Regions from separate parts of the Enterococcus faecium genome, predicted to be linked through region 1. Evidence: riboswitches for the same ligand, from Rfam matches in the RefSeq annotation. Region 1 holds a riboswitch; the other holds the start of a gene.
The links. Region 1 has a riboswitch for thiamine pyrophosphate ahead of thiT (energy-coupled thiamine transporter ThiT). Riboswitches for the same ligand answer to the same signal wherever they lie in the genome.
Positions count from the first base shown of each region.

Region 2: linked by a shared signal. The riboswitch ahead of PYW34_RS07485 (ABC transporter permease) and the one ahead of thiT (energy-coupled thiamine transporter ThiT) in region 1 are both predicted to bind thiamine pyrophosphate.

Region 1 is NZ_CP118955.1:2,385,475-2,397,604, forward strand. Features, by position in the region: gene PYW34_RS11600 (patatin-like phospholipase family protein) at 1-1,236, opposite strand, end outside; partial or broken gene PYW34_RS11605 (hypothetical protein) at 1,503-2,276, shown strand; gene thiT (energy-coupled thiamine transporter ThiT) at 2,357-2,926, opposite strand; TPP riboswitch at 2,992-3,094, opposite strand; gene PYW34_RS11615 (ribose-phosphate diphosphokinase) at 3,100-4,071, opposite strand; gene glmU (bifunctional UDP-N-acetylglucosamine diphosphorylase/glucosamine-1-phosphate N-acetyltransferase GlmU) at 4,165-5,538, opposite strand; gene purR (pur operon repressor) at 6,041-6,859, opposite strand; gene PYW34_RS11630 (metal ABC transporter permease) at 7,026-7,850, opposite strand; gene PYW34_RS11635 (metal ABC transporter ATP-binding protein) at 7,823-8,503, opposite strand; gene PYW34_RS11640 (metal ABC transporter substrate-binding protein) at 8,526-9,464, opposite strand; gene ispE (4-(cytidine 5'-diphospho)-2-C-methyl-D-erythritol kinase) at 9,709-10,560, opposite strand; gene mprF (bifunctional lysylphosphatidylglycerol flippase/synthetase MprF) at 10,714-12,130, opposite strand, start outside.
Region 2 is NZ_CP118955.1:1,537,912-1,550,041, reverse strand. Features, by position in the region: gene PYW34_RS07530 (hypothetical protein) at 1-74, shown strand, start outside; gene PYW34_RS07525 (alpha/beta fold hydrolase) at 78-842, shown strand; gene PYW34_RS07520 (LacI family DNA-binding transcriptional regulator) at 971-1,918, shown strand; gene PYW34_RS07515 (hypothetical protein) at 2,048-2,788, shown strand; gene PYW34_RS07510 (YitT family protein) at 3,079-3,747, opposite strand; gene PYW34_RS07505 (hypothetical protein) at 3,881-4,168, shown strand; gene PYW34_RS07500 (ABC transporter permease/substrate-binding protein) at 4,584-6,122, shown strand; gene PYW34_RS07495 (ABC transporter ATP-binding protein) at 6,119-7,084, shown strand; gene PYW34_RS07490 (dihydrolipoyl dehydrogenase family protein) at 7,071-8,393, shown strand; TPP riboswitch at 8,456-8,560, shown strand; gene PYW34_RS07485 (ABC transporter permease) at 8,634-9,377, shown strand; gene PYW34_RS07480 (ABC transporter substrate-binding protein) at 9,392-10,384, shown strand; gene PYW34_RS07475 (ABC transporter ATP-binding protein) at 10,396-11,133, shown strand; gene PYW34_RS07470 (TatD family hydrolase) at 11,123-11,845, shown strand; gene PYW34_RS07465 (LysM peptidoglycan-binding domain-containing protein) at 11,929-12,130, opposite strand, start outside.

The DNA of each region.
Region 1 (12,130 bases):
AGACAAAAATCCTCGCCAGTATGTTCTTGCAGGTTTAACAGAATGAAATGTATACCAGTTCCCATAGTAATAGCCTAATCGTTTTTTCATTTCCAGATAGCCTAATTGTAAATTTAATTGGTTCCTTTGGCTATCAAAAAGCAGAAAGCTGCCTAGTGTCCACAATGTTTGACATTTCCAATGGATAAAAATGTCTGGCATACGAATTTTTTTCGCTGGGCCTGGCCCTTGCACATCTACGACAAATGCCTCTGTTGCTCCTTTGTTAATCGCAATATCAATAGGTATTTTGTTGCGATACCCACCGTCTGCATATTTATTTTTTCCGATCTTTCGATAAGCCATAGCGGGATAAAATGAAGCAGAGGCGAGTATCCAATCTGGTATTTCTTCTGTTTTTGTCTGTTGGATATCAGTCACTACTTCCGCTAGTTCTGGCAGTTTAGTAGACACCGTATATAAACGTATTTTGGGATTATGTTTGAGTAAGGACAAATCCAAATTGTCTTTGACCATCTTTTCCAATGGAGCAGAAGAAACCCCGCCTTCAATTAGTGCTGTTTTCGTCATTTGGCGTCTTTCTCGATAGAAGCGTTCACGAAGGTCTTCAACTGCAGCCATTTCTGGTAACGCAAGCACTTGTCTTGTCGACAGCTTTTTCCATAAATTCACAGCTTTTTTCATATCTCCTTGTAAAATCAATGCGCCGTTCAACGCACCTACCGAGGTACCTGTGATAATCTCAAAGTTGATATCATGTTCCTTCAGCGCCTGCCACACACCAATCTGATAAGCACCGTGCGCTCCTCCTCCACCTAAAACAAGTGCTGTATGATAGACCAGCTTTTTATTTAATTGTGTGGTTCCTTGATAGCCGTTTTTATGAAAAATACGCAACCATTCTTCTGATAGAGGAGATTGAAATAAAAAACAACAGTTTTCTTTAATAAAAAAACGAGCGCAAGCTTCCATATACCGAAAAAATTTTTTCCATTCAAAAGTTTCACCTTCAATCAACAGATTATTAAAAATAACATCTCCTCTACTTTTAGCAATAGTAAAATAGACGGTATATTTTTTCGATACTGCTTTAAAAGCACATTGCTTTTTTGCAGAACGCCAAAAAGCGTCTCTACTTTCTTGATGACTTTGAAAAAATGGAAGGGGTTGTTTTGCTTGCTGGATAGGCGAATACAGCGACATTTTCTGTGAAAAGTAAACTTTTTTTATCTCCATCGCGCTCTCCTTTTTCTTCAAGTATACCAGTACGTCATAAAAAGGTCATGAGTCTCGTATTCGACTTTGTAGATTCCATAAGAAAACAATTCATAAAACCTCCTTTAAATAAAAAAATACAAAAATCACAAAAATTAATTGAAAATGAGAGTGTTTTTAATGAAAACGTGATTTTGTAATGGAATTTTAAAATAAAAGAAACAAGCTTTTTTAATGCAAATGTTGTAAAATAAAAGAGATTAAGAGGAAATAAGAGGAGGAACATGATGACTGAGTCAGTTTATGTACATATTGATACCACAAGTAATGCTGTTTTAACAAAAGGGCTGACTGCTACTGACTTTGCAAACAGTATCGTGCATTTTCCTCAAAACTTGCTCTTGCTTGATCCATCTGCTTCTGCTGGATAATATGAATCCCATACAGGGCTGAAAGTAATCCGTGGTACAGAAAATATTCAGCGTTTCTTTTCCTCTTCTCGTAACAGGCGTGGATTCGATGAATTGAAGTGGATCGACTTTACTGATTTAACGATGCTGAAAGAATTGACACCTTTAGAAATTTCAGAATTATTATATTTTGGTCATATGAAAACACATCTTCATTCGCCGTTTTTTTATAAACTACAGAATAATTTTGTATACTTCGATCTTAATGATCAGCTGAATCGGATTTATTATCGCTATTTAGATGAATTTTATAGGATTTTTGCTAGTAAATTAAGTTCGATCTTGTCAGATAAGATCAATGTAAAAAAATCTTTTTTCAAAAAAGAAACACCTGTTGAAAAAATCAGTGTGGAATTATTGAAAGAAATGCGTAATTTGATGCAGGAAGGGATCATTTTTTCTTTTGATCAAGTTGGTTTGATCGATGGTAAATATCGTATCCCAATCTATGTGATTGAAGATTATATTTGGAAATTAAAAGGCACCCGGTATCGAGAAGAGGAAATCATCGCTACTTTAATCTACTCTGTCACCGATCGACACTGGCAATTGGTAGAAGATGCCGATCTTTCTTATCTGCCATTGAAGTAGATCTATTTCTTATCAAAAAATAAAAAGGAAACAAGAAACTAGGACATGATTCTGTCTCAAGTTTCTTGCTTCTTTTTTATTTACAGCTCCTGTCGTTTATCTGGCACAAAAATCGAAGGAGTCGTTTGTTGGATCCCTAATAAAACGATGATCGTTACAATAGCTGTACTCAACCCGCTGGCACCATTCATTACGAAAGAAAAGAGCCAAGGATTCATCCCCCATAGTGCATACGCTCCCCAGAAAACCACTCCTGCAATAAAATGCCAAAAATATCTGGAAAGTGCGCCAATCAATGCACCAAACACGATGCTTTTTCTAATTTGTTTCGTATTATCGTCTACATAGCCTTTTTGGACATTTGAAGCCATGAGCCCTGCTGCGCCTGCAAAAGTATAGGCAATCGGGTACTCAATCAACACTTGAACGACACTTAAATAATAAACTTGTCCCAACGGAAAATGTAGGATGCCCCAAATGAAACCTGCCAGCATCCCTGCCTTTGTCCCTCTTCTTAACGCAAAAAGAGTCAATGGAATCTGCCCTAATGAAATAGAAAAACTGCTGCCGATCTGGATCGGAATCAACGACAACACCATCGCTAACGCTGCAACAATCGTTCCTTCTACCCAAACTCTATTTTTTCCCATAAAAAAACTTCCTCCTTTGAATAAAAAAGTCACAAAGGAGGAAGCAGCTTTCGAAAATAGTCAAACAGCTGTTTATTCACAATTCCTACGCTCGCATAACCGATACAGGTACGAAGGGTTTAGAAATAGATTCAATCTCAGCCCAATTGGACTCCCCTTTGTGAGTTTATTTATTATTTATTTTTTGTTTCAAACAATGGACTAACTGGTTTGTTTTCATGGATACGTTTGATTGCATCTCCCATTAGTCCGCCAACACTTACTTCATCGATTTTGTCGATTTTACGATCTTCTGGAAGATAGATCGAGTCTGTAACAACTAGACGCTCGATAGCTGAATCTTCTATTCTTTGTAAAGCAGGGCCGGATAATACTGGATGTGTACATGAAGCATACACACTAGTTGCACCAGCTTCTTTCAAAGCATTGGCAGCCAATGTGATCGTACCTGCTGTATCGATCATATCATCGATCAGTACACAAGTTTTGCCTTTGACTTGTCCAATGATATTCATTACTTCTGCAACATTTGCTTTTGGACGGCGTTTGTCTATGATCGCAATCGGAGATTTCAAAAATTCCGCTAATTTACGTGCCCGTGTGACACCACCATGGTCTGGTGAAACAACGACAACATCATCGCCTTTGATTCCTTTTTCTAAGAAATAATTGGCAATAAGTGGCGCACCCATCAAATGATCGACTGGAATATCAAAGAAACCTTGGATTTGGACTGCATGAAGGTCCAAAGTCAGCATTCTTGTTGCACCAGCTTTTTGAATCATGTTTGCTACTAATTTCGCTGTGATTGGTTCCCGTGCACGTGCTTTACGGTCTTGACGCGCATAGCCATAATAAGGCATGACTACGTTGATTGTTTTTGCACTTGCTCGTTTCAGTGCGTCAATCATGATCAGCAACTCCATCAAGTTATCATTGACTGGGCTGCTCGTTGATTGAATAACATAGACATGCGATCCACGAATACTTTCTTCAATGTTTACTTGAATTTCTCCATCACTAAATTGAGTAACAGATGATTTTCCTAACTCGACGCCGACTGCTGCTGCAATTTTCTCTGCTAATGGGCGATTGGAATTTAACGCAAAAATTTTTAATCTTGGGTCAAAGTAATGTTTTGACATGGGGACCTCCACTTTCTTTTTCACAACTCTAGAATTCTACCTAATAAATAGTAGTCATATTTTTTAAATAAATCAAGTGATTTTGCAAAAGTCTTAGTTTAGATAAGGGAGTTTTTTTGCATATCCTTCTTTATTGACTTGTCTTGCTCTCGCAATTGCCAGCGCATATTCTGGAATATTGTCTGTAATTGTTGACCCGGCAGCAATCGAACTGTTTTTAGCTACCTCGACAGGTCCGATGATATTCGTGCTAGAACCAATAAAGCTGTGGTCGCCGACAGTCGTATGATGTTTGTTCTTTCCATCATAGTTGACGAAGACAACACCACATCCGACATTGATTTCTTCTCCCAGCGTAGCATCACCAACATAAGTCAAGTGACCGACTTTAGTTCCTTTGCCGATTTGAGCATTTTTCACTTCCACAAAGTTTCCGATATGGACGTTTTCGCCAATTTCAGCTTTTGGTCGTAAATGTGCATAAGGTCCCACATCTGCATGTTTCTTGACATGGCTGCTTTCAATGACTGAGTTTTCAATGACGACGTGATCCTCAATCCTACTGTCTACGATTTTTGAATGTGACCCGATGACACAATCAGAACCAATGACTGTATTTCCTTGGATTTGTACACCTGCTTCGATCAATGTGTCTGGACCGATTTCTACGCCTGCATCGATGTATGTCGTTGCTGAATCGACAAAGCTTACGCCATTGACCATATGCATCTGGTTAATTCGCTTTCTCATGATCTCATTTGCTTTAGCTAACGCGATCCGATCATTGACTCCCATTGATTCTTCAAAATCATCCGTTTGATAAGCAGCAACTGTATGGCCTTCTTCTTTTAAGATTTCGATGATATCTGTTAGATAGTATTCACCTTGAGCATTGTTTGTTCCAACTTTGCTTAACGCATCGAACAAAGCTTCGTTGTCAAAACAGTAAGTTCCTGTATTGATTTCTTGTACAAGAGCTTCTTCTGGTGTTGCATCTTTTTGTTCCACGATTTTTTCTACGATCCCAATATGGTCACGGATGATTCGTCCATATCCTGTTGGGTTTTCTGCTTGTGCCGTCAAGATCGTTGCACTTGCATTTTTTCCTTGGTGATATTCAAAAAGATTGTTCAGCGTTTCAGTAGTCAATAATGGTGTATCGCCACTGATAACTAACGTTGTTCCTTTTTTTCCTTCCAAGAAAGAAGCAGCTTGCAAAACAGCATGTCCTGTTCCCAATTGTTCTGCTTGTAACGCATATTTACTGCGTTCTCCTAGTTGTGCTTTAACTTGTTCTGCTCCGTGTCCAACGATCGTAATCACTTCATCTGGTTTCGTTTCACTGACCCGATTAATGATATGTTCTACCATAGGTTTACCAGAAACGGGATGTAAAACTTTATATAATTTTGACTTCATGCGGGTACCTTTCCCTGCCGCCAAAATAATTGCATAACGTGCGTCCAACTGCGTCACTCCTAAATATAGTTTGCTGATTTCAGTTTATCCCAGTATACCCATTTTTTCAACAAAACAAGTGATTTTCTTTTATCCCAGCGTTTTCTGGATAAAAAAATAGATAGACCATAACGGGCCTATCTATTTGGTAACCGGTGCTCTCCTGCCAACTCCTCGGTCACAAGTCACACTACTCATAAAACATGAAAAGCTGTTTTTTGAAATCGTTTCTTGTGACTTAGAGTTAAACGGTAGGCTTACAACCTCTTCATTAAACGTTTTTCAATCAGCTGACCTTCGGTATTAGCTCAATAAACGGCAAAATATGAGGAGCAATTTTTCCGTTTATTGAGCTAATACTCAGGACAGGACGCTGATTTCACAACCTCTAGATAAACGGTGTTCAAAAGCCAGTTTCTCGGTATTAAGCCAAATTTATGAAAAAATGTGGAAAGCCATTTTCACAAAATTTTTCTTACTACTCGAAACTAAGCGGCTTTTTCACAACCTCTTATTCTGAAAAATAATTTCCTGGCACAACCGTAATATTTTTCGTTTGAGTATCTACATCTTTGACATAAAGCAGTGACGTATAATCATCGATGGCGCGATGACCGTTGAATTTTGATTCGGCAAATACAGTGATGCCAACAAGTTCTGATTCGAATTCTTCAATCAAGCTCTTCATTCCGTTGACTGTTCCGCCGCCTTTCATGAAATCATCCACTACAAGGACACGTGAACCACGTTTCAAACTTCTCTTAGACAGTTCCATCTTTTCAATTCTTTCAGAAGATCCAGACACATAGTTGACACTTACTGTTGATCCTTCTGTTATTTTTGAGTCCCGGCGTACAATAACGAATGGCGCATTCAGATAATAGGACACAGCTTGGGCAATAGGTACGCCTTTTGTGGCTACAGTCATTACAGCATCGATTTTTTCACCAAGGTATTTAGAAGCAATGATTCTTCCAACTTGACGCAGCAGTTCAGGTTCTCCTAACAAATCAGAGAGATAAACATATCCTCCTGGAAGCAGACGGTCTTGTTCTGATAGACGTTCTGCTAGAGATTCAATATATTTTTTCGCCTCTTCATATGAAATTTCAGGGATGAACAATACACCACCTGCAGCACCCGGGATTGTTTCCAAGGTTCCATACCCTCGTTCTTTAAATGTTTTCTTGATGATTCCCAAATCTTCACTGATAGAAGATTTAGCAGATTCATAACGTTCGGCAAAGCTTGTTAAGGAAATCAATTCATGCGGGTGATTCAATAAATACTGTGTCATGTCAACTAGACGTTCACTGCGACGTACTTTCACCTATTCCAACTCCTTTTAAGAAATTTTATCGTTTTACATTATATAAGTTTTTCTTCAAAAATTCGAGCATTTTATGAAAAAATAAGAAAATAGTTCGGTATTTATTAAAATAAAAAGAAGCCTATAAAAAATTTTTCGTTTTTATAAGGCTTCTTTTCTTTATAATTTAGTTATTTTTTCTTCTGAAGGCAACCAATATTCGTTTGATGATATTTACAATCAGGAACAAAGCAATAAAGACTAATGTGATTGTTGCTCCTGGAGGTGTATCTAGATAAAACGAGCTAGTTAGTCCTGACAGCATCCCTAGAAATCCTACACAAACACTGATAGCAATCACGACATTGAAGCTTTTGCCTAATCGCATACCGATTGCTGCGGGAAGAACCATGATTGCGGATATCAAAAGTGCACCGGCAATCGGGATCATCACAGCAATAGCCACACCAGTAATCACATTGAACATCATCGACATCAAATGAACGGGTAGCCCATCCACGTGGGCGGTATCTTCATCAAAAGTCAGAACATACATCGGCCGTTTGAATAAAAAGAACAATATACCGATGGCAACGAATAAGATTCCTAAAAAGATGACTTGCTCCCATGTAATGGTCACGATCGAACCAAACAGATAGGATTGGATACTTGTTGCTGAATTCCCTCCGCTCAAATTCATCAATACTAACGCTAGCGCCAAACCACCAGCCATTAAAATGGCAATGGAGATTTCTGAATAGGTTCGGTAGATCGTTCGCAGATACTCCAATATCACAGCTGCTAATACAACGACTAGCATGGTCGTAAGTGTAGGATTAAGGTTCAAAAAGAATCCTAACGCTACCCCTGCTAAAGAGACATGAGAAAGCGTATCAGCCATCAGCGATTGTCTTCTGATCACTAAAAACACACCTAGCATCGGGGCGATTCCGGCAATGAAGATAGCGGCAAGAAACGCTCTTCTCATGAATTCATATGAAAGCAACGCCATTGAGAATCCTCCTTTCTCACCAGTCGGATCTGTCTGTCCGCATACTGTTTGATATCTTCATGATCATGGGTGATCATTAGAACTGATTTCCCATGGACATGCGCACTATGTCGGAGAAGACGATAAAATTCATTTCTGGATTCTTCATCCATACCTGTTGTTGGTTCATCAAGAACAAATAAGTCAGGGTCAGTAGCAAAAATACGCGCTAAACTGATTCGCTGCTTTTGTCCGCCAGACAATTCACCTATTCGCCGATTTCGCATATCCCACATCCCTACAGCTTCTAAAGCACGCTGTACATGTTGATGATCTTTTTCAGAGAGACGCTTGAACCAGCGGCCTCTTGGATATCTTCCTGAACGGACTAATTCGATCACCGTACTAGGAAAACCTGCATTGAAAGATGCAACTTGTTGAGGAATATAACCGATACTTAATTTTTTTCCTTCTTGATTTTTCTCAGCAATCTTTATCATTCCTTTTGAAGGTTTCAGTAATCCTAACGATGCTTTCACCAAGGTTGACTTGGCTGCTCCATTTTCTCCAGTTAAAATGACAAATTCACCCGCATCTACATGATAAGAGACATCTTCTAGTACAGGTTCATCATCATAGTAAAAGGTCAAATCAGATATTTCGATATAACGCACCTTACAACCTCCATTCTAAAACTTAATTGATACTTTCTTTTAAAGCTTTCAGATTTTTTTCCATGACAGAAATATAATTTTCGCCTGCTTTGATTTGTTCATTAGTCAAGCTTTCTAAAGGATTCAACACTTCTAGCTTCACTCCTGTTTCATTCGACAATGTCTCAGCTACCTTCGAAGAGGCATTTTCTTCAAAATAAATCACTTTGATGTTGTTTTTCTTCACAAATTCTTTTAGCTCAGCTAAGCGACTTGGTGTGGGTTCCTGATCTGGTGAAACGCCCGAAATCGCTACTTGTTTTAAGTCGTATTGATTCGCTAAATAAGCAAAAGCAGCATGCTGAGTGACAAATGTGCGGTTTGTTGCATCTTTTAGCTCATCGGAGTATTTTTGATCCAGTGCTTCAAGCTTTTTGATATAAGCATCGGCATTCTTCGTAAAAGTTTCCTTTTTATCTGGATATTTTTCGCCTAATTCTTCAGCAATCGTTCTGACTTCTTTTATAGCTAATACCGGATCGAGCCAAACATGTGGATCGTATTCATGTGAATGACCATGCCCTTCTTCTGATTCTTCATGTTCGTCTGCTTCTTGCGATTCTAAACGGTCGATTCCTTTAGCTGCTTCGATCATCAAGGTCTGTTTGCTATCCACTGAATCCTTTAACGAATCCACAAAAAATTCCATGTCTGAACTATTATACACGAAAACATCTGCATCGGAAATTTCTGCTCTTTCTTTTGCACTTGGTTCGAAATCATGCGGCTCCGTTCCAGCAGGGATCAAAAGTTTCACGTTTCCTTCATCCCCTACGATCTCTTTTGTAAAATCATACATCGGATAAAAAGTCGTAACGATCGTCAAATCCTCTTTTTTGTCTGCTTCCTTGTTCGTATTTCCACATGCTGCAAACAGTAAAGCACCTATCATTACCGTAGCTGTCAAAAGATATTTTTTCATTTATATGCTCCTTTCAATGAACAAATCGGAATTTTACGATTTATTAACGTGAACTAATGTATCAAAATAAAAAAACACAGTCAATAGAAATCCATCAATTTCTGATTTAAGCATGTATATTCTTGATTAAATCGTAAAATGGATGAGTTGCTGCTCATATCTAGCCATTTCACTACAATAAAAAACTGAAGAATACCATTTTAGGATTCCTCAGTTTTTCATCACCTATTTTACTTCTTATATTTTATTGCAGGGTTCGTACTAAATAAACTTCCTCACAAAAACCTTTTAACCCATTATATACTCTCTGCGCTCTTGAATAATGTTGACACAAGGCAAAAACGGTTGGTCCGCTTCCACTCATCAATGCAGCATCTGCTCCGTACTTGATCATACGCTCTTTGATTTGATGGATGACTGGATGCCGCTTTCCCGTTATATCTTCTAAACTGTTTCCCATTTTTTTGATCATCTGCTGATAATCTTGCTCTCGGATGGCTTCAGCAAGTCCGTGGATGTCTTGATGTTGGATGGCTTGCGTATCTACTTCTCTAAACACTGTACGTGTAGAGACACTCATTCTTGGTTTGACCAACACAACCCAGCACTGTGGCATAGAAGGTAATACTTGGATTTCTTCCCCTTTGCCACCGACAAATGCCGTACTTCCGTAGACACAGTAAGGAACATCTGTACCGACTTCCAAACCGATTTCTGCCAGTTCTTCTAACGAACAGCCCAGATTCCATAATTGGTTGATCCCTCTTAGAGCAGCTGCACAGTCTGTACTTCCTCCGCCTAATCCAGCTGCTACTGGAATATTCTTCTTAACAAAGATCTTGACACCGGTTTTGATATTGTATTTATTTTTTAGCAATAAAGCAGCTTGATAAACATTGTTCCGTTCATCTACCGGTAAAAATGCTTTATTTGTTTCTACAATGATTTTGTCTTCTGTTATTTCTTCAAAAAATAGATGATCTGCCAAGTCTACGCTCGACATCACCATTTCCAACTCATGATACCCATCTTGCCGTCTATATAATACATCCAGTCCTAAATTTATCTTGGCTGGCGCTTTTTCAATCAATTCCATCCTCTCACCCATTCGAAAAGTCTAAGTCGCAAGTATTCTATCATAGGGAAAAATAAAAGTATAGCTTATGTCTGCCTAGTGGTTGATTTTGTCATCGTTTCAACAGCTTTCACAGAATTTTCTCTTCATAATCCAAACAAGTTCTAGTGATTCTTATAATTCTGTGAGCACTTCTTCTGCCAAACTCGGAACATTTCCTTTTTCTTTTCCTATCAGACTGAGTAGCTGCATGGTAGCAAATCCGAAATTACTTCCTTTCCTATAAGCAAAATAACGTCCTTCCCAATGATCGACATATTTTAATTTCTTTTCATAAGCAGACTGGAAGGAATAGAAAAAATTACCATAATTATATACGATATGCATGACTTTTTCTTGAAAGAAAGAAAAATCTGTTTCTCCAACATTAGCTAATGGAGCTAAGCCTAGATTGGCTTCCGAGTAGCCCATTTTCTCGTATACAATAAACAGATTGGCTAACAGATAGTCAGCTAATTCCTCAGATTCTTTAGGTAAGACCCGCAACAAATCATATCCCGCCTGCTTCTTCGTCATCGGCTGAGCGGTGATGAAGCCAACGACTTTTTGATCTTTACGGACAATACCGACACCGCTAGATAATACATATGATTTATCAAATCGTCCCACAGAGAAGTATTTTTCTCGTGCACCTTGAAGCCATTTTTGTGAAACTTCATTTACAGCTTGATGTAATTCTTCCGGCAGTTGATCGTACCAAGTAAAATGGTATCCTTCTTTCATCAAACGTTGATATTCAAGTTGCTGACTCAGCCGAGACAAGTCTTCTGTTGCTAGATCAACAATCCCTGCTTCACCTACTTTCGTGAAGTGAAAACCCAATTCATGAAGCATCACTACGTAGCTTTCTGATATCTTATAAAACGCAAGCTGATAGCCTAAACAATCTGCTTGTTTCATAAACTGATTCGTTGCTGCCCGCATCATTTTAGGATTGCCAACTGGATCTCCTAAAACAAAGCATTTGTTTCCTTTGATCTGATAACCAAAAACGACTTGATCTTGGTCGTCTTCTTGGTAATAAAAATAACTGTAACCTGACAAGCGAAGCTGATGGCTTGTAGCTGTGCCTCCGTATGTTTCCAATAAACGGTCAAAACGGTCTTTTTCGTACTCACTGCCAAGCTTCGTAGTATCTTCAGCTAAATATTGATAAAGCGCCACTAAAGCTAGCAATGAGATGCCCAAACCAATAAGCCCTGAGAACCACACATCATCTGAAGGAAACAAAATAAAATGATTTCCTGTTATTCGACCGACTAAAAAGCGTCCGCTGTGATAGCCTGCAATTGCGTAAACGATAAACAAAAAGCCGAACAAGCTAGCATCAAAGATTATAGCTCCCCAAGAATAAACGAATTTTGTTCGATAAAATTCTTTTCTGGATAACCACACAGCTAACAGAATCAAGACATATACCAATATCAACTGCCAAGATAACGTACGTGTGATTGTATTTAAAATACCAAAAGATAGTAAAGCAATCGTAGGCAGAAATGCCTTTTTGACTTTTACTGAAAGTGCTCTAGCA
Region 2 (12,130 bases), 850 kb from region 1:
TGAACCTGTTCCAGACAACTGTTGGAGCATGGTTGCTATGGCGATCAGGAAATTTAATGAAAATAGGTGAGTAACAATTGAATCCAATTATATTGAAACGTTCTGTCCATCATATTCCAGTGTTAGAAGTTGTTCTGAAAGAATTAAGAGAGGAACGTATTCCCGTTGTCATCTATTATCACGGATGGCAGACAAGTAAGGAGTTAGTTTTGACGCAAGGAAGAAAAATTGCGCAGCAGGGCATTCGTGTGATCCTGCCAGATGCGATGAATCATGGGGAGCGCAAACAGCCGGTTTCTTCTATTCCATCCTATACATTTTGGGATAGTATCTACGGAAATCTGTTTGAATTTGACACACTTATCAAGCATTTAGAAAAAAGAGGTCTTCTACATGATCAGCTTGCAGTTGGCGGGGTTTCGATGGGGGGAATGACAACATGCGCCTTGTTGGCTAAACATCCTCATATAGTAGCGGGCGTGTGTTTGATGGGTTCCCCTGCACCTTTGGAATATGGAAAAGAAATCGTAAGGCGCGCATCGGAATATAATTATGTCGTACCAAAAGACTATTTTGATTTGATTTCATGGGTTAAGAGCTATGATTTGTCATTGCAGCCGGAAAAGTTAGCTGGACGTCCTCTGTTCTTTTGGCATGGACAAGCTGACGAAAAAATCCCTTATATACAAACGGAACGATTTGTAGAAAAAAATCGGCATAAGTCTTACGGAAAAGAAATTGTTTTTCGTTCCTCAAAAACACAGCGACATATGGTACAAATACCACTAATGGAAGAAGCTTCCACTTTTTTAGCAAAAAATTTGATAAAAAAGTATAAATAATTGAAACGGAAAATCACTCATGACGATAGAGGATTTTCCGTTTTTTATTTTGGGCTATAATAAACTCTGTTAGGAAAATTTGGTATAATTGATAGTAAGAATGACAACATGTTAGAAAGGAAGAGAGCATGCCCACTTTAGCAGATGTTGCAAAACGTGCCAATGTTTCAAAAATGACGGTCTCTCGAGTCATCAATCATCCGGAACAGGTGACTGACGAATTGAAAGAGTTAGTTTTCTCAGCAATGGCTGAACTGGATTACCGTCCAAATATTGCTGCAAAAGCACTTGTCACGAATCGGTCGCAGATCATCAAATTATTTATACTGGAAGAAATCGACACAACTGAGCCCTATTACATGAATTTGCTGATGGGAATCGCTAAACGGATCGGTAAAGCGCATTATTCTCTCCAATTAGTTACAAATGATGCCTTCGACGTCGGTTCTTGTGATGGATACATCATCACAGGTGTCAGAAAAAAAGACTTCGATTGGATCGACCGTTTGGAAAAACCAGTTGTCTTGTTTGGGGAAAATTCTGAAGGATATGATTATGTAGACAGCGATAATGAATATGGTACAGCAAAAGCAACGCAATATGCCTTAGAAAGAGATTATCAAACGATTATTTATATCGGTATCGAAGTGGACGAGCCTTTTGAAATTTCAAGGGAAACTGGTTATTTATCTGTGATGAAGGAAGTTGATCTTCCTAGTAAAATCTTGCGGTTTCCAAATCATTCGACAGAAGTAGAAAGATATATGACAGAAAACTGGGCAGATTTTACAGATAAAACTTGTTTTGTATGTAGTTCAGATCGGCTAGCACTAGGAGCAGTAAGAGGGATTATAAATGCTGGAGGACACTTGCCCGAAGAATTTGGTGTGATTGGATTTGATGGGGTATTTTTAGACCAAATCAGTTCACCTAAATTGACAACGATCAAGCAAGATATTATACGTATGGGTGAAGTATGTGGAGAAATGTTGTTAAAAAAAATAGAAGAAAAAGGGGCGAGTCAAGGTTATCGTCGTTTTTTTCCTGAACTAGTTATCAGAGAGACAACGAATTAAGTCTTATTACTATATATATATTTATGAAATTCATCGCTATTTTCTTAAAATAATCAGCGCATTGCTACTGAAAACAATGAATCTGTGCTATTATTGAGAAAAGTTCCATTTTTGAGAAGGATGGTTTGAATGAAAGAAATCAGACGAAAACATTTCCGTTTTCCTGCGTACGATGATGAGTTAGGCGTAAAATTAACCAACGACAAGAAGCGAGTATTATTTGACGGACAAGAAGATCTTTTGACTGAACAGAATCAGTCCCCGTTTGAACAGATGAAAGAATTTCATTTCACGAACACGAACACCGAGAAAATCCGTCGCAAGCGTCGTGCAACAAATGGATTGAAGTCAGCTCCGCGTAAGGAAAATTTGGAAAAGCATAAAGGAAAATTACCGGATTATACCGGCCATTACCAATCAGAAATCACATCGACAGGACGAAAAAAACTTTTTGGTGATTCCTCTCGTTCTGTCAGACAAAGTGAAACAAGGACAGAGTCCAAGCATACTACACGAAACGCATCTGTTGACACGAAGGTGCGGGAGCGTTCTTATTTTGTTCCTAAATATGTACCCGCATCGATTATCCCAGACCCTAGAGAAAGCAAAATTTCTGAGGATCATTTAATCGAATCGATGAAAAAAACGGATGACTCTTATCTGTTGTTCGATACAGAACCGACGCCGTATCAAGAAAAAAGAAATGGTGAGCCGTCTGTACGAACATTCAATCGAACAAAAACGTTAGAGGAAACAAAGCAGTCAGAAGAAAAAAAATCGAAAAAAAGCCATGGTATCTTAGAACGCTCATTACAAGGATTGATCGATGATCAAGGAAACTCTTTGGGAGAAAATAGCTATTTTAAATAAGTGATATACAAATTTATATTCGGCTACAGTTGGAAAGGAAACGCTGCGGCGTTTCCTTATTTTATACTCTATCCGAAAGTTTATATCGTATCCTCAAATTTTTTTGAGTTTAAGCGAATTTTTTCTCCCAATAAGTAAGAAAATAATGGCAAAATAAAAAAACAAACTATTTTCGCAGATCGTTTGCAAAAATAGTTTATTTTTTTATAAAGAAGATTTTACTGAATAATATCATTTTAGTTTACATAATGATATTTCTGTAAATTAAATAAAGTAGTGAAAAATAAGAATCAGTGCTCTAACTGTTCAAGAGGATCAAGTGGTTCAAATGTTTCTGTAGTCTGTTTTGCTTCCAATTGGGGCAAAACAGATCCAATTTCCAGATACTTCACTTTATTCAATGTATAAGATAGAATAGAACAGCTAAGTAATGTATACAGAAAATGTGTGAGATCCAAATAAAGCAAGGAGACAACTAAAATACCAAAAGTAATCAAGAAAAGACTTTTGCCAATCTTAATATGAAAATATTTTTCAATGGCTTGATAAATGATATCTGTTCCGCCTGTGCTTCCGCCGAATCGAAAGACGAGACCGCAACCAATGCCAGAAAGAATACCTGTCATCAAACTATTGATCAGTAGACTATCTACAGCAAAATGTATATGAAGGCTCTCCCATAAATGTAAAAAGAAAACTAGCGCAAATGTTCCGACGATCGTCCGGAGAAAAGCGTGTTTTCCAAAAAGAAACAATGAGATAAGCAATAAAGGTAAATTAAAAAGCAGTGAAGTGACAGAAGGAGCGAATCCAAAAAGATTATGCAAAAGCAAAGCAATACCAGTAACCCCACCATCTGCCAGCTTAGATGGAATATTGATTCCTGTCACAGCTAATCCGTAGATTCCTGCGCCTAAAATGATTCCGCACAATTCTGTAAATAAATTTAATTTTTTCATTTCTAGCCTCTTTTCTTTTGAAAATTTTCAGCAACTTCTTTATTATACTGACTTATACTCTTACTTCAAGAGGAAAATGAAAAAAAATTATTTTTGGCTGTTTCTTTTTATTTATCAAATAAGGAGTGGAAAAATGCGAGCAGCAGACTTATTGACAATTCTTACAAAATCACCCAAAAAAACAGAGTATCAAGGAGTTTTTTTGGCTCAAGAACAAAAACTGGTGCCTGTGACAATGGTCCAGATAAATAAAGCAAATCAATTTATCTTTTTATTTGAACACGGCAAAGCACCACTTGCTATGAAAGACATCTTTCTTTTTTTGATGAAGAACCGTGAGAAAGCTGTTTATTATCAGTCAAAAGAAGAACTCATTCCGCTTTATGGAGTGAAAGAGATAGAAAATAAAGTGGTGATATAAGTAAAAATAAGAAAACAAGACGTTTATGATGTCAAAACAACCGTTTTTTACATTTTTGGCAAAAAAGTGTCATGATACAGTATAATATTCGTTGAACAGGCCAATAAAGGTGTTCTCCCCCACGAGATTTCTACTTTATTGGCTGTTTCTTTTTATTAAAATAAAAGTTGTGTGTGTAAAAAAGATATAGCTGATTCCAAGTGACAATTTCGTATAGATTTTTATGGTATTCGTAGTGAAAAAACGAGAACCAAAAAGTTGATCCGACTTTGTTGCTTGGATTCTTTTTTTGTCAGCATGTTTAGAGGTATTTTTTTCTTTTTTTTGTTCGTGCTGTAAGGTTAAGGCAAGACAAGTTAGTTGGGAAAAAGGAAAGAAATGTTTATACTTAAAGAATAACAGAAAGGAAGGTCGCATGAATAATTTTATACAAACATTAAGTGAAAGAAAAGGCGAGTTGCTGGAAGCTGCATTTCAACATCTGTCCATTTCTCTCATTTCTTTGCTGATTGCAGCACTGATTGCTATTCCTTTAGCGATTTGGGCAGCCAATCATAAAAAAATGGCAGAAGTCTTATTGCAGATCACGGGTGTGCTCCAAACGATTCCTTCACTTGCCTTATTAGGTTTACTTATCCCATTTGTAGGGATCGGAACTGTTCCAGCATTGATTGCACTTGTTATTTACGCTTTGCTTCCGATTTTCCAAAACACGTATATTGGTCTAGCTGAAATTGACCCGTCTATTGAAGAAGCAGCGGTAGCATTTGGTATGTCCAGAATGAGACGCTTGCTGAAAGTAGAGCTTCCCATCGCATTACCTGTCATTATCTCAGGTATCCGAACTGCCTTAGTTTTAATCATCGGTACGGCTACTTTGGCAGCATTGATCGGAGCAGGTGGATTAGGGACATTTATTTTGTTAGGTATTGACCGAAATACACCTGTTTTGACATTGATTGGTGCGATCAGTTCTGCCTTGCTTGCAATTATATTCAGCGGACTGATTCGCTGGTTGCAGCATAAGAAACCTCGATATTCCATCATTACTTTAGCAGCAGTGGTGTGTTTATTTGGCGGCGTTTCTTTATATCAGTCTGCCTTGTTTAAAAATGAAACCATCACGATTGCTGGAAAATTAGGAGCGGAACCTGAAATCCTGATCCAAATGTATAAAGAATTGATTGAAGACAACACAAAAACAGAAGTTGAATTAAAACCGAATTTTGGCAAGACGAGTTTTTTGTTCAATGCACTGGATCAAGGTCAAATCGATATCTATCCTGAGTTCACAGGTACTGTCCTAGAAAGCTTGGTGAAGGTACCTGAAGCAATGAAAAGTGCTGATTTGACAAAAGAAAAAACATATGACGAAGCAGAAGAATTATTGAATAAGCAATTCGATATGACATTATTAAAACCAATGGCTTACCAAAATACGTATGCCTTGGCAGTCAAGAGATCTTTTGCGAACGAACATCAACTTAAAAAGATTTCCGATTTGGCAGCTATCTCTGATCAGATCAAAGCGGGATTCACACTGGAATTTATTGATCGTTCAGATGGATATAAAGGAATCCAAGAAGCATATGGCTTGAATTTTTCAAGTGTACAAAGCATGGAGCCAAGTTTGCGTTACCAAGCAATCAATAATGGAGATGTCAATATTGTGGATGCCTATTCCACAGATAGCCAGCTCAAGGAGTACGATCTAGTGACTCTAGAAGATGATCGAGGGTTATTCCCAGCTTATCAAGGCGCACCGCTGATGAAAAAAGATTTTGCTAAAGAACATCCTGAAATCGTTAAAGCACTGAATAAATTAAGCGGAAAAATAACAGAGGATCAAATGATTGATATGAATTACCAAGTCAATGTCGAAAAGAAAAAGCCGACAGAAGTAGCACGAATCTTCCTGAAAAATGAAGGATTAGTAAAGGAGGAAGATCAGTGACTAAATTAATCGAGTTCAAACATGTGCAAAAAAAGTATGATGGAAAGTATGTCATCGATGACCTAAATCTGGCAATCAAAAAAGGAGAAATCTTTGTTTTGGTTGGTCCTTCCGGTAGTGGAAAAACAACTACTTTGAAAATGATCAATGGATTATCTAAACCATCAGCAGGAGACATCTACTTCAAAGGAAAATCGTTAAATGAATATAATCTGCAGAAAATGCGGTGGAATATGGGATATGTGCTGCAGCAAATCGCTTTGTTCCCGACCATGACAGTCAAGCAAAATATTGAAGTCATCCCTGAAATGTTAGGTTGGGAAAAGCAGAAAAGAGCAGACCGTGTAGATGAACTTCTTCAAAAAGTTGGCTTATCTCCTGATATTTATCGAGATCGTATGCCTAGAGAGTTGTCTGGAGGAGAACAGCAACGGATCGGGATCATCCGAGCTATTGCTGCAAGCCCAGATGTGATTTTGATGGACGAGCCATTTAGCGCATTAGATCCGATTTCAAGAAACTCATTACAAGAATTGGTTTTGTCCTTACACGAAGAATTGGGCACGACCATCGTTTTCGTTACGCACAATATGGAAGAAGCAATCAAGCTAGGTGATCGTATTGCATTTATGAAGGATGGAGAAATTATCCAATGTGACACACCAGAGCAGTTATTGATGAATCCTAAAAACGACTACGTTCGGCATTTCTTTGATGAACCGAAACAGACGAAAGAGTGGCGAGTAGAAGATTTAGTCGTCAATGGATATTTCTTAAATGAAATACCAGAAAATGCTCGTCAACAAGTTTGCTTTGATACGCCTATGAAAGAAGTATATTCGCTTCTTTCGGTGTATCCAAGCATTGTGATAGTAGAAAAGCAAAGAAGTATTGGGTCGCTGACAAGTAAAGAAATCTTTGCTTTTTTAAGTCGAGAGGAGGAAGGAAATGAAAACATATGATGCAATCATCATCGGTTCAGGTGTGAGCGGCTTAAGTGCTGCTTATGGATTGAAAGAAGCAGGTAAAACAGTACTAGTGGTCGAAGAAGATCTATGGGGCGGGACTTGTCCTAACCGTGGATGTGATCCTAAAAAAGTCTTGTTAAGTGCAGTAGAGGCACGTAATCGGGTAAAACAATTGAGTGGAAAAGGTTTTAACGAGATCCCAACTGCCAACTGGGAAGAACTTCAAAAATTCAAACGAACATTTACGGATCCAGTCCCAGAAAGCCGAAAAAAACAATTAGCAGAAGCTGAAATCGATCATCTTTCAGGAACCGCTCGTTTTTTGGATGATTCATCTATTGAAGTCAACGAAGAAGTCTTCCATGCGGATTACTTTGTTTTGGCAACCGGGCAAAGACCTACGATCTTACCAGTGGAGGGAAAGGAATACTTGAAAACTAGTGCAGACTTTTTATCATTGCCTGTACTGCCTAAAGAAATCATTTTTATCGGTGGTGGTTATATTGCTTTTGAGCTAGCTACGATTGCCAATGCTGCAGGGAGCAAAGTAACCATTGTCCATCATAATCAACGGCCATTAAAAGAATTTGAGGCGTCTTTGGTAGAGGAAGCCGTCCATCAAATGGAAGCATCTGGCATTCAGTTTGCTTTTGGTGTTGAAACCCAAAAGATCATTTCAGAAGGTACTCGCTATCGTTTAGTCGGAAAAGAGACGGAATTAGTAGCAGATATGATTTTTTGTGCGACTGGGAGACAGCCGAATACAGAATCTTTAGCACTTGAGCAAGCGAATATCGTCTTTGATAAACACGGAATTGCAGTCAATGATTATCTGCAAACGAGCAATCCAAAAATTTTTGCGTGTGGAGATATTGTTTCAAGGAAAACCCCAAAATTGACACCAGTCGCCACTTTTGAAGGAAATTATGTAGCTAAGCGGATAACGGATGCAACAAGCGAACCTATCAAATATCCGATTATACCTACGATCGTCTACGCCAGTCCTAAACTTGCTGAAGTAGGAGTTACAAAAAGTCACGCCTCTTCGTCAGATCAAGTGGTAGAGATGGATCTTACCAGTTGGTTCACCTATCATCGTGTCAATGAACCAGTTGCTAAGGCTGAATTGACCTTTGACCAGCAAAATTATTTGATTGGTGCTGCAGTGATTAGCGAGCAAGCAGACGAATTGATCGATGATTTGACACTAGTCATCAATCAAAAATTGACTAAAAAAGAGTTGGATAGCTATATCATGGGGTATCCGACATTGGCAAGTGATCTCTCCTATTTATTGAAATAATCAGCATGATAACTAAAGCGCTTGTTGCTTTTTCGTTCTTGTGCTACACTTTAAAAAATGAATACCTGTTTCTGGGGATGTCGTAGACGACATGAGAGTAAGTTGTGAACTTAGACCCATTGAACCTGTCAGTTAATACTGGTGAAGGGAGAAACATAGCAGACGCTTGAAGCGGGTTACTATGTCGTGCCCATTTCAAGCGTTTTTTGTTATTCATATTAGAAGAAAGGAGGTAACAAAATGAAGAAAAATCTTTATCCAGCAGTCAGTATGGCATTCATTTTAATTATTTGGCAGATTGTTGTCATAGTTTGGAAAATACCTGCCTTTATTTTACCCGGACCTGCTGCTGTATTTTCTGCATTAGCGGCAGATGCACAAGTATTACTTTCCCATTCTGTCACGACATTAAATGAAGCAGTGCTTGGTTTGGTAATAGCTAGCGTTCTTTCTTTTATTACTGCCTTGGCAATGGATTATTGGAAGTTTTTAGAAATGTCTTTTTATCCGTTACTAGTGATTTCACAAATGTTGCCAATCATGGTGTTAGGGCCATTACTTACCCTATGGTTTGGTTTCGGTATGCTTCCAAAAGTGATCCTTGTTGTCTTGATAAGCTATTTTCCGATCGTAGTTTCTTTTTCGGATACATTGAGGAAAGTATCAAAAGAGCAAATCATCTTTTTGAAAACGATGGGGGCAGATACAGGGAAGATTTATCGAATATATAAAATACCAGCGGGTTTATCCGGCTTCTTTTCCGGTTTAAAAGTGGCTGCTACTTATTGTGTCAGCGGAGCAGTCGTTGGAGAATGGCTAAGCGCTCAAGCAGGCTTAGGGTATTACATGATACGCGTAAAAAACAGCTACCAGATCGATAAAGTTTTTGCTGCGATCATTTGTGTCATTCTATTGAGTTTATTGCTGAATGGCGCTTGTTCATTATTGAAAAAAGGGTATTATCGTATGCTTTATATTTTTTAAGAGAAGGGGATCAAATGAAAAAATTATGGCTTTTATTACCGCTACTGTTGCTTTTATCCGCTTGTGGCACTGCAAAAGAAACAAGTAGCAAACAAGAAATAAAGGATTTGAAAAAAGTGACACTTGTTTTGGATTATGTACCGAATACTAATCATACTGGCATCTACCTAGCAAAAGAAAAAGGCTATTATAAAGAGGCTGGTTTAAATGTCCAAATCATCGAACCAGGAGATAATTCGACAAGTATTGGTCTAGTAGGTGCGGACAAAGCACAATTTGGTGTAAGTTATCAAGAAGATGTCACTTATGCTCACGCAGATGGACAGAATATACCAGTCAAAGCAATTGCTACAGTGATCAAACATAATACTTCTGGATTCGCCACCCTATCAGACAGTAACATCCATTCACCAAAAGATTTTGAAGGAAAAACATATGCAGGTTGGCAAAGTCCAAGTGAAGAAGCTGTCTTAAAAGCTGTGATGGAAAAAGACGGCGGGGACTTTTCAAAACTGACAATGGTAGGAAGCAATGGAGAAGGGCCAGAAAGCTTAGGAAAATCCTCAGATATCCAATGGTACTTTGAAGGTTGGGATATGATCAAAGCAAAAGAAGCGGGTATTGAACTAAACTATATCCCATTGAAAGAATTAGATGAACGGTTAGATTACTATACTCCGGTAATTATTACGAATGATCAACTGATCAAAAGTGATCTAGAATTGGTACAGTCTTTTATGGATGCCACGAAAAAAGGCTATCAGGAAGCTATTAAGGATCCAAATGACAGTGCTAAACTGTTGCAAAAATATGCAAAAGAAAATGATCGGACGTTTTTAGAAGAATCACAAGCATTCTTGTCAAAAAATTATACGGATGATCCTGAGAATTGGGGATTGATGGAAGAAAAAGTTTGGCGCAATTATACAGCTTTTATGCAGGAAAACGGATTGATCAAGCAAGATGTACCTTCGCAAGAACTATTCACTAATCAGTTTATAAAATAGGAGTGATAGATATGTCAATCCAAATCAGCCACTTGAATGTAGTCATTGAAAACCTGAAAATATTAGAAGACATCCATTTCACTATCCCTAAAGATACCTTTACATCGATTGTCGCGCCAAGCGGAGCCGGTAAGTCAACATTGCTGAAAACTTTAACAGGAGTCCAGCCTATGACTTCTGGAACGATCAAAGTAGACGATCAAAAAGTAACTGGTCTCCATACAGCATTTAGTTATATGCCGCAAGAAGATATGTTACTTCCTTGGCTGAGCGTCTATCAAAACGTTACGTTATATCAAAAAATCAATCATCTAACAATCAATGAAGAACAAGTAAGGGATTATCTGGATATCTTTGGGTTAAACGGCTATGAACATTTTTTGCCGGAACAATTATCTGGCGGGATGAAGCAGCGAACGGCCTTGTTACGAACAATCATGAATCCTTCTTCTTACTTGCTTCTTGATGAACCATTTGGAGCGTTAGATGCTATGACCAGAGGGCAGATGCAAGACTGGATGTTGAAGCTGCCTAAAAAAGCAAAGCGGACTACTTTACTTGTGACGCATGATATCGAAGAAGCAATTTATTTATCAGACAGGATTCTTGTGCTTTCCGCCCGTCCGGCACATGTGATTGCTGAGATTCAAGTGCCTGAAAAACGACGGTCACGTGAATGGCTACTGCAGCAATCAGAGTTGAAGCAAACGATTTATCAGTTATTGGCAGGTGAATTAGATGTTAAGTGATGCTCATTGTCATTTAGATGGGAGTCAGAGTTTAGCACTCCTTCAGCAGGAACACACGATTTTGACGATCATCAATTGTGATTCGCCAGAAGAATGGAAGGAAAACAGACAGCTTGCAGCAAGTAAGACTCAAGCCTTAAGTTACGGTATCCATCCTTGGAAAGCAGATAGCTATACGTTTGAACAAGTTGAGCCTTTTTTGAAAAAAGCAAGGATCATCGGTGAAATAGGGTTAGATAATATTTGGACGAATGTACCGATGACTACACAAAAAAAAGTATTTGAGCGACAGCTTGCTTTTGCAGCCATAAATGAGAAACCTGTTGTACTGCACACAAAAGGATGCGAAAAAGAGATCTTAAATTATATCCAAGCTTACCCTAATCACTATTTGATCCATTGGTATTCTTCTTTGGACTATCAACAAGACTATATTGATTTAGGCTGTTATTTCAGCATTGGTCTTGATTTGAAAAAGAATCCAGCAGTCTGGCAACTAGCTAAAGCAGTCCCAATCGACCACTTACTTATTGAAACGGATGGACTACATGCAGCAGAGTGGGCTTTAGGGGGGATTTTTTCAGAAAAAGATTATGTCTCACTGCTTGAAGAACAGTTAAAGACAATCGCTGAGATCAAAGAGCTATCAGTTGAAGAAGTTAAAAAAAATACTTATCAAAACTTGGAACGTTTCATTAGATTAGGTAAATAAAAAAGAGATGTGACACAACTAGTGTCGCACCTCTTTTTGGCTTTCTTTGTATAAAAGTAAACTGTTTGATTAATAAATGAATCTTAGTACCAACCGTTTGCTTCCCAGAATGCTTTCGCCGCTTCCCAAGAACCATAACGTGAAGTAACATATTGTTCTGCTACTCTTTCTTGGTTTGCAGCAGAGTAGTCACCATTTAAGTAAGAAGAATCTAATTGGTAACGTCCGATGTAACGTCCGTTCGTTGCTGTGTAAGAACCGCTTGATTCTTTTTGTGCGATCCAT